DNA from 2 places in the Amycolatopsis orientalis genome. Region 2 is predicted to be linked to the other one. Evidence: riboswitches for the same ligand, from Rfam matches in the RefSeq annotation. Region 2 holds a riboswitch; the other holds the start of a gene.
The links. Region 2 has a riboswitch for S-adenosylmethionine ahead of thrC (threonine synthase). Riboswitches for the same ligand answer to the same signal wherever they lie in the genome.
Positions count from the first base shown of each region.

Region 1: it holds a riboswitch for S-adenosylmethionine, as region 2 does, so the genes downstream of both, SD37_RS05550 (methionine ABC transporter ATP-binding protein) here and thrC (threonine synthase) in region 2, are expected to answer to the same signal.

Region 1 is NZ_CP016174.1:1,139,390-1,143,250, reverse strand. It holds gene SD37_RS05555 (4-(cytidine 5'-diphospho)-2-C-methyl-D-erythritol kinase) at 1-110, opposite strand, end outside; gene SD37_RS05550 (methionine ABC transporter ATP-binding protein) at 233-1,243, opposite strand; SAM riboswitch class I at 1,454-1,544, opposite strand; gene rsmA (16S rRNA (adenine(1518)-N(6)/adenine(1519)-N(6))-dimethyltransferase RsmA) at 1,789-2,625, opposite strand; gene SD37_RS05540 (GNAT family N-acetyltransferase) at 2,666-3,271, shown strand; gene SD37_RS41830 (DUF222 domain-containing protein) at 3,398-3,861, shown strand, end outside.
Region 2 is NZ_CP016174.1:7,147,459-7,151,319, reverse strand. It holds gene SD37_RS31080 (ComEC/Rec2 family competence protein) at 1-222, shown strand, start outside; gene thrC (threonine synthase) at 240-1,505, opposite strand; SAM riboswitch class I at 1,518-1,650, opposite strand; gene holA (DNA polymerase III subunit delta) at 1,786-2,769, shown strand; gene rpsT (30S ribosomal protein S20) at 2,823-3,083, opposite strand; gene SD37_RS31060 (EamA family transporter) at 3,414-3,861, shown strand, end outside.

The sequences.
Region 1 (3,861 bases), 3.5 Mb from region 2:
ACGGTCACCAGCTCGTGGTAGCCATCCGGACGTACGTCACCGACCGACAGGTGCAGGTTGACCTTGGCGGGAACCCTGACGGTGACTGGGGGCGGTACGACGGCGAGCACGAGTCAAGCCTACGTGGCCGCTCCACTTGTGCTGTCACCAGGAGAAAAGAGAACGGGACGAGTCAGACACGAGCGGGTTGTCCTGGACGAAATCCGTCCAGGACAACCCGCACGTGAAGGATTCAGGCAGCGACACCCTGCGGTCCGCGGACCGGGTGAGTCACGTGACCGCCCCGTTCGGCGATCCAGGCGAGGGCGGCATCCGCGTGCTCACCGCGCACGCCGAGGCGGAACCGGCCGACCGGCGTGTCACCGATGCGGGTCAGACCACCCCCGATGGTGGCGAGTTCGACGTCGAAGCGACCGGCGGCCTCAGGAAGCAGCGCGCCGACCGACGCGAAGCCGACAAGCACGACGTCCACCGCGCGGTCGTACTTCGAAGCCTGCGCCCGGCTGGTCTCGATCGAAGGCAGGAGCGCTTGCGCGGTCCGGCTGTTCGGGTCGGAGACCAGGTCGAGCACGGTCCCACGTTCGATGATCGCACCGGCCTCGAGAACCGCCACGTCATCGCAGACACGGCGAACCACGCTGGCGTCAGGTGTGGTGAGCAGCACGGTCACGCCGAGCTCCGCGCGCGCACGGTCGAGCACGGTCAACACCGCCCCGGACTCCTCGGGCCGCACACCCGCGGTCGGGTCGTCGGCCAGGAGCACGGACGGCCCAGCGGCCAAGGCCTTGGCGATCGCCACCCGACGCAGCTGCCCCTCGGACAACTCACCCGGTCGCTGCCCCGCGCGCGGGGTGAGTCCGACGAGGTCGAGCAGGTTGCCGACCCGGGTCCGGCGCTGCGGGCCGTCGAGGCCGAGCTGCTCGAGCGGTGACGCGATGTTGCCGGCGATGGTGCGCTCCGCGAGCAGCTCCGGCTTGGTGCTCACGACACCGACCTGGCGGCGGATCTCGCGCAGGCGGCGTCCGTCCAGGGTGCCGGTGTTGAGGCCGTCGAGCCGGACGACGCCCCGGTCAGGGCGTTCCTGCAGCCCGATGCAACGAGCGAGGGTCGACTTGCCGGAGCCCGCCGGACCGACGACTCCGAACAGCGAGCCGGCTTGGATGTCCACGCTGACGTCGCGTAGGGCGACGACGGGATTTCCGTTGAGGGGGAAGGACTTGGACAAGTTTTCGACAGTGATCACGAAAGGCTCCATGCGAATGGGGCGCCGCTTCTTTCGAGCGCGCCAACCGTCACCGATTAACCGTCCAGACCGGACGGATTTCAGAGGTAAGGGAAAGACTCAGGCAGTAACGGTGGAGCGTCGACACGCACTTACCGTGCGGCGACCTTCATCGACGACACGTCGCCTGGTCAGCAGGAGCGGGTGGGTGACCCTGTTCATTAGGCACAGCCTCCATCGGTCCTGGCGGTAGCACCTGCCCTGTGGAGGGTGGTTGCTGCGACTTCGGCGAGCCAGGTCTCTCAGTCGCTCGGGATGGCTCACTGAGTAAAACCGATCCCACTGGATGAAAGCAAGCGCGTAGGCGCAGATCACACGTCTGGTCGCGTCCATACTACAGGATCTAGTGTCCAGAATATGGGAAAGCGGTAGCGTTCCCGGCTACCCCTCGAGGCCCCTGCCTGCTAAGACAGGCTAGAGCTGCGCAAATCGAGAAGAGGGTTTACGCCGTCGTGCTGACCTGGGCCGGCATCTGCCGGGCGGTGCCCTTCATGCCCACCCGCTGGTCACTCGGCCGCTGCGGCGATACGAGCGAATTGATGAACATCCAACTGCTCGCCGCGCGCCTTGGGGTCGACACCCGCCTTCTCGAGCAACTCCCCCGCGCGTTCGGCGGAACCGGCCCATGACGCCAGCGCCGCGCGCAAAGTCTTTCGCCGCTGCGAGAAGGCGGCATCGACGACCGCGAACAGTCGCTGCCGATCCACGGACCACACCAAGTCGCCACGTTCGAAGGCGACCAATGCGGAATCCACATTCGGCACAGGCCAGAAGACCGATCGGGGCACCGCGGCGACTTTGCGCGCCTTTCCGTACCACGCCAGCTTGACGCTGGGCACGCCGTACGTCCGGCTCCCCGGCCCGGCGGCCATCCGGTCCGCGACCTCGGTCTGGACCATCACGAGACCGCTGGTCAGCGACGACAGCTCGGCGAGCAGGTGAAGCACGACGGGAACTGCGACGTTGTACGGCAGATTCGCGACAAGCGCCGTTGGCCGTTCGGGCAGGTCCTCCGCCTTGATCCGCAGCGCGTCCGCCTCGAGGACCGTCAGCCTTTCGGCCCCGCCCCGCTCGGACACCGTGTGCGGCAACCGTCCGGCCAGGACGGGATCGATCTCGACCGCGACGACCTTGGCGCCGGTCGCGAGCAGACCGAGCGTCAACGAGCCGAGCCCCGGTCCGACTTCCAGCACGACGTCGTCTTCGCCGACCCCCGAAAGGTCGACGATACGGCGCACGGTGTTCGGATCGTGCACGAAATTCTGGCCGAGCTTCTTGGTCGGACGTACGTCCAGCTCGGCCGCCAACGCCCTGATCTCCGCAGGCCCGAGCAGTTCAGTCACCTGACGATCGTAGCCAGCCCCGGTGGGCCACGATTGGCCGGTGGACAACGTCGCACTCGAAGGTGAGAAAGTCCGGCTGCGTGACTGGCGGCCGTCGGATATCCGATCGCTCCGCGACCTACTCGATCCCGCTCGGCCATGGCATAAGACGAACGGCCCGTACTTCGGCCTTCCGTCAGCCGCGGATACCGAATCGGCGGCGCTCAAGCTCACCACGGCCGAGTCGGAACGCCCCGACCCTCGCAGCAGCCTTGCGGTGACAGACCTGAGCGACGGCCGGTTGATCGGTCAGGTCAGCTGGTACTGGGAGAGCAGGCAAACCGACTGGCGACGACTGGGGCTGGCCATCTACGACGAGCGCTATTGGAACGGCGGGTTCGGCACCGAGGCCTTGCGATTGTGGACGACCTACCTGTTCTCCCGCACCGACGCACTCCGCCTGGACTTCGCCACGTTCTCGGGCAACCCGGGAATGATCGCCGTCGGACGACGGCTGGGGTTCGTCGAGGAAGGCCGGTTCCGGCGCGCTCGGCGCTGGTCTGGCGGTGTGCACGATGCCGTTGTCTATGGAGTCCTCCGTGAGGAGTGGGAGCAGATGAATGGCGCCAGGCCCCGTTCCCCCGAAGCTCCACCGCATCATCCTTAGACCGTCTCCGACGCAACCTACGTCCTCCTACGGAGTGATGGGAGCAAGTTCGGGCTGCCGGAGCGTGATCATCATCCACCCGATCGATACCGTGCACTTGTTCGAATCTGGCCCGACAATCGAGGGATGACCAGTACAAACATTCCCAACACCTTCCCGCTCAACCTGCCGGAAGGTGACCCCGATCTGCTTCTCGACGAGTTGCAGACTCGGCTACGCGAAGGGCGACGTCTGTTCGCCGAAGTCGGCCAGATCCTGGCCGAAATCGAGTCCCGTGGTGTCCGAGACCTCTACGGATTCAACTCGATAGCCGTCTTCTATGAGCATGTGGCCCGGGTCCCCCGAGCCGAGGCGAAGAGGGTGGCCGATCGAGCGCTGGCTCTCAACTCGAGACGGACGCGCGACGGGACTTCGACTCCGCCCGTCGCGCCTTTGACCGGAGCCGCGGCCGCCACGGGCGCGCTGGCCGATGGCGGCATCGACCGGATCGTCACGGTCATGAGAAGGCTGCCGGAGCACATCGCCCCGAGCGCCCGGCTCGAAGCCGAAAAGGACCTGGTCGATCTCGCCAGTGTCGCAAGACCACGCGA
Region 2 (3,861 bases):
GCACCGGATTTCCTCAACGCCGTCACGCCGAGGGCCGCGTTGGTGAGCGTCGGCGCCGGGAATCCCTACGGCCACCCCAACAAGTCCACATTGGACAACCTGGCGGCCGTCGGCGCCTCGATCGCCAGGACGGACACGGACGGCGACACCGCTGTCGTCACCGACGCGCGAGGCCTCGCCCTGCAGCGCCGGGGTGAGCCCCGCGGCCCGCCTCGTTCCTGAGGCGGGCCGGCGGGAACTCAGATGCCGAGTGCGTCGCGGACAGCGTCGGCCGAGGCGCTGACGGTGGCCTTCGGGCCGACCTTGTCCTCGATCGCGTCGAGGGTCTTGAGGCCGTCTCCGGTGATCAGCAGCACGATCTCGGCGTCCGGGTCGAGCTTGCCGGTCTCGATGAGCTTCTTGGCCGTCGCCACGGTGACCCCGCCGGCGGTCTCGGTGAAGATGCCTTCGGTGCGGGCGAGCAGCCGGATGCCTTCGACGACCTCTTCGTCGGTGACGTCTTCGATCGCTCCACCGGTGCGGTTGACCACGTCAAGGACGTACGGGCCGTCGGCCGGGTTGCCGATCGCCAGCGACCGGGCGATGGTGTCCGGCTTGACCGGCTGGACGACGTCGTGGCCCGCGCGGAACGCGGCCGAGACGGGGGAGCAGCCGGTGGCCTGCGCGCCGAACACCTTGTACGGGGTTTCCTCGACGAGGCCGAGCTGCCCGAACTCGCGGAAACCCTTGTCCACCTTGGTGAGCTGGGAACCGGACGCGATCGGCACCACGATCTGCGGCGGAAGGCGCCAGCCGAGCTGCTCGGCGACCTCGAAGGCCAGCGTCTTGGAGCCTTCCGAGTAGTAGGGCCGGACGTTCACGTTCACGAACGCCCAGCTCTCCTGCTCGGCGGCGAGCTGGGTGGCGAGCCGGTTCACGTCGTCGTAGTTGCCGTCGACGGCGATCAGGTCACCGTCGTACACGGCGGTCGTGAGGATCTTGGCGCGTTCGAGGGTCTTCGGGATCAGCACGACCGACCGCCAGCCGGCGCGGGCCGCCGCGGCGGCGACCGCGTTGGCCAGGTTGCCGGTCGAGGGACAGGCGAGCACCTCGAAGCCGAACTCGCGTGCGGCCGCCAGCGCGACCGCGACCACGCGGTCCTTGAACGAGTGGGTGGGGTTGCCGGTGTCGTCCTTGACCCAGATCTTCTTGACACCCAACGCTTTCGCGAGCCTGTCGGCCTGGACGAGGCGGGTGGCGCCGGGTTCGGTGTTGGGGATCTCTTCGACGTTCGAGGGAACGGGAAGGAGTTTCTTGTAGCGCCAGATGTTCTTCGGCCCGGCTTCGATGTCCTCGCGGCGCACACGGCCGAAGTCGTAGGCGACCTCGAGCGGTGAGAAGTCCTCGGCGGAAACGAATTCGGGGGCGAGCGGCTGCCGGTGTCCCTCTTCCTTCGACACCAGTTCGACGGCCGGTCCGAGATCCGGGGTCTTGGTGGTGGAGGTCGTGCCGAGGGTTGCGGTCATCGCGAGGTCCTTTCCTCATCTGCCCCGCCGAGGCGGGCCGGAATTGGCACCGTGTTCGTCAGCTACCCCGCGATCGCGGGATGACAGGCTGACGCCGGTTGCCGGGGCTTCATCGGGCCGTTCCCTCTGCCCCTCTGGATGAGCGGTATTCGATTGTCGGCACGCGCTTGATCGCGTCGCCTCGCCAACACCGTACGACATGGGGCCGGAGTCCGGCCACCGTGCCCGGAACACATCACCGGACAAAGCACACGAGAGGACGAGTGGGAGGATCGTCCCCGTGACGACGCAAGCTTCCGCCCCATCGCCGCTGGTCCTGGTTCTCGGTGAGGAAGAGCTGCTGATCGAACGCGCGGTCCGCGCCGCTTCGGACGCGGCCAAAGCGGCCGACCCGACGGCGGACCTCACCCGGATCCGGGTGTCGGACCTCACAGTTCCCGCACTCGCGGAGATGGTCAGCCCCTCGCTGTTCGCCGAGGGCAGGGTCATCGTCCTCGAATCCGCGCACGACATCTCGCAGGAGCTCGCCGACGGGGTGATGGCCTACGTCAAGGCGCCCGCCGAGGGCATCGTGCTCGTCGTCGTGCACAGCGGAGGCGGCCGGAGCAAGGCCGCCAAGGCGCTTCCCGCGGCCTTGAAGAAGGCCGGGGCGGAGGTCGTCGAGTGCCTGAAGCTGACCAAACCCGCTGAGCGGGAATCCTTCGTCCGGAACGAGGTCCGCCGGGTGGGCGGGAAGATCGACGGCGCGGCCGTGCTCGCGCTGATCGACGCCGTCGGCTCGGATCTGCGTGAGCTGTCCTCGGCCGCGACACAGCTCGTGGCGGACGCCGGGGGGACGGTGGACGAGCAGGCTGTCCGCCGCTACCACCGGGGCCGCGCGGACGTGAACGGGTTCGCCGTCGCGGAGAAGGCCGTCGCCGGCGACAAGGCGGCGGCCCTGGAGTCACTGCGCTGGGCGATGCAGCTGGGTGTCCCGCACGTGCTGGTCGCGGACGCCCTCGCCGACGCCGTCCGGACGATCGCGCGGGTGTCCGGCGCCGGGCGCGGGAACCCGAACCAGATGGCGGGCGAGCTGGGGATGCCGCCGTGGAAGGTGCGCAAGGCCCAGGGGCAGGCACGCGGCTGGGGTCAGGACGGTCTCGCCACCGCGATGCGGATCGTCGCCCGGCTCAACGCCGAGGTCAAGGGAGTCGCGGCCGACCCGGAGTACGCGCTGCAACGCGCCGTCCTGGAGGTCGTCGACGCCCACGGCACCGGCCGCTGAACATGACGAAGGGCCCCGGCGACTCGCGTCACCGGGGCCCTTCGCGAGGCAGATCAGAGAGAGTTCGCGCGCTTCGCGAGCGCGGACTTCTTGTTGGCGGCCTGGTTGGCGTGGAGAACGCCCTTGGTCACGGCCTTGTCCAGCTTCTTGGCCGCGTCCTTCTGCAGCTCCAGGGCCTTGGCCTTGTCGCCGGAGTCGGCGGCCTCGCGGAACTTGCGGATCGCGGTCTTCACCGAGGACCGGATCGCCTGGTTGCGCTGACGCGCCTTCTCGTTGGTGGTGATGCGCTTGATCTGCGACTTGATGTTGGCCACGGGGGCACTCCTTCTTGATCTCTCGGTGGTTTCACCGCCGCGCTGTGACCGGCCCTGCGCGCTCGGAAGCGGCGCGGGTTTCCTCCATGACGGAATGCCACACGGCGGTGAAGGGCCAGCTTAACAGCCGTCCCCGGGCCGATCGCGGCCGCCTCCGGACGTGCGATTGCGGTACGGTGAAGATCGCAGTGCCTAGGGTTCCGCCGCTTGCCCGCCCAGCGAAGCACACAATCAGGGCAGGCGGGTCAGGTCCGAGCGGCACCATCGGCGGAGCCGGAAGCGCCGCCGTTCATCTGACGGGACAAAAGCCTGGAGGACCGGGTTTTCCGCATGCGCGGGAAACGTGAAAGGTCCACAGTGAACGCCACCGCTCTGTCCTTGGTCCTCGCCGCCGCCGTCATCCACGCCGGCTGGAACCTGGCCGCCAAGCGGATCCGCCGCGGCGGGGCCCGGTTCGTCTGGGCCTACTACAGCCTCTCCGCGGTCATGCTCATCCCCGTCATGGTGATCTCGCTGGCCGTGGAACCGCAGCGTCCACAGTGGACTTGGCTGCTCGCCTCGGCGGTCACGGCGGTGCTGCACGTCACCTACGGCGTCGTCCTCCAGCGGGGGTACGCCGTCGGCGACCTGTCCGTCGTATACCCCCTCGCCCGCGGTACCGGGCCGCTGATCTCGGTGCTCGCGGCCGTGGTGCTGCTCGGTGAGCGGCCGGGCCCGCTCGGCCTGGTGGGTGCCTTCCTCGTGGTCGGAGGGGTGCTGGTCATCGGTACCGGGCGCG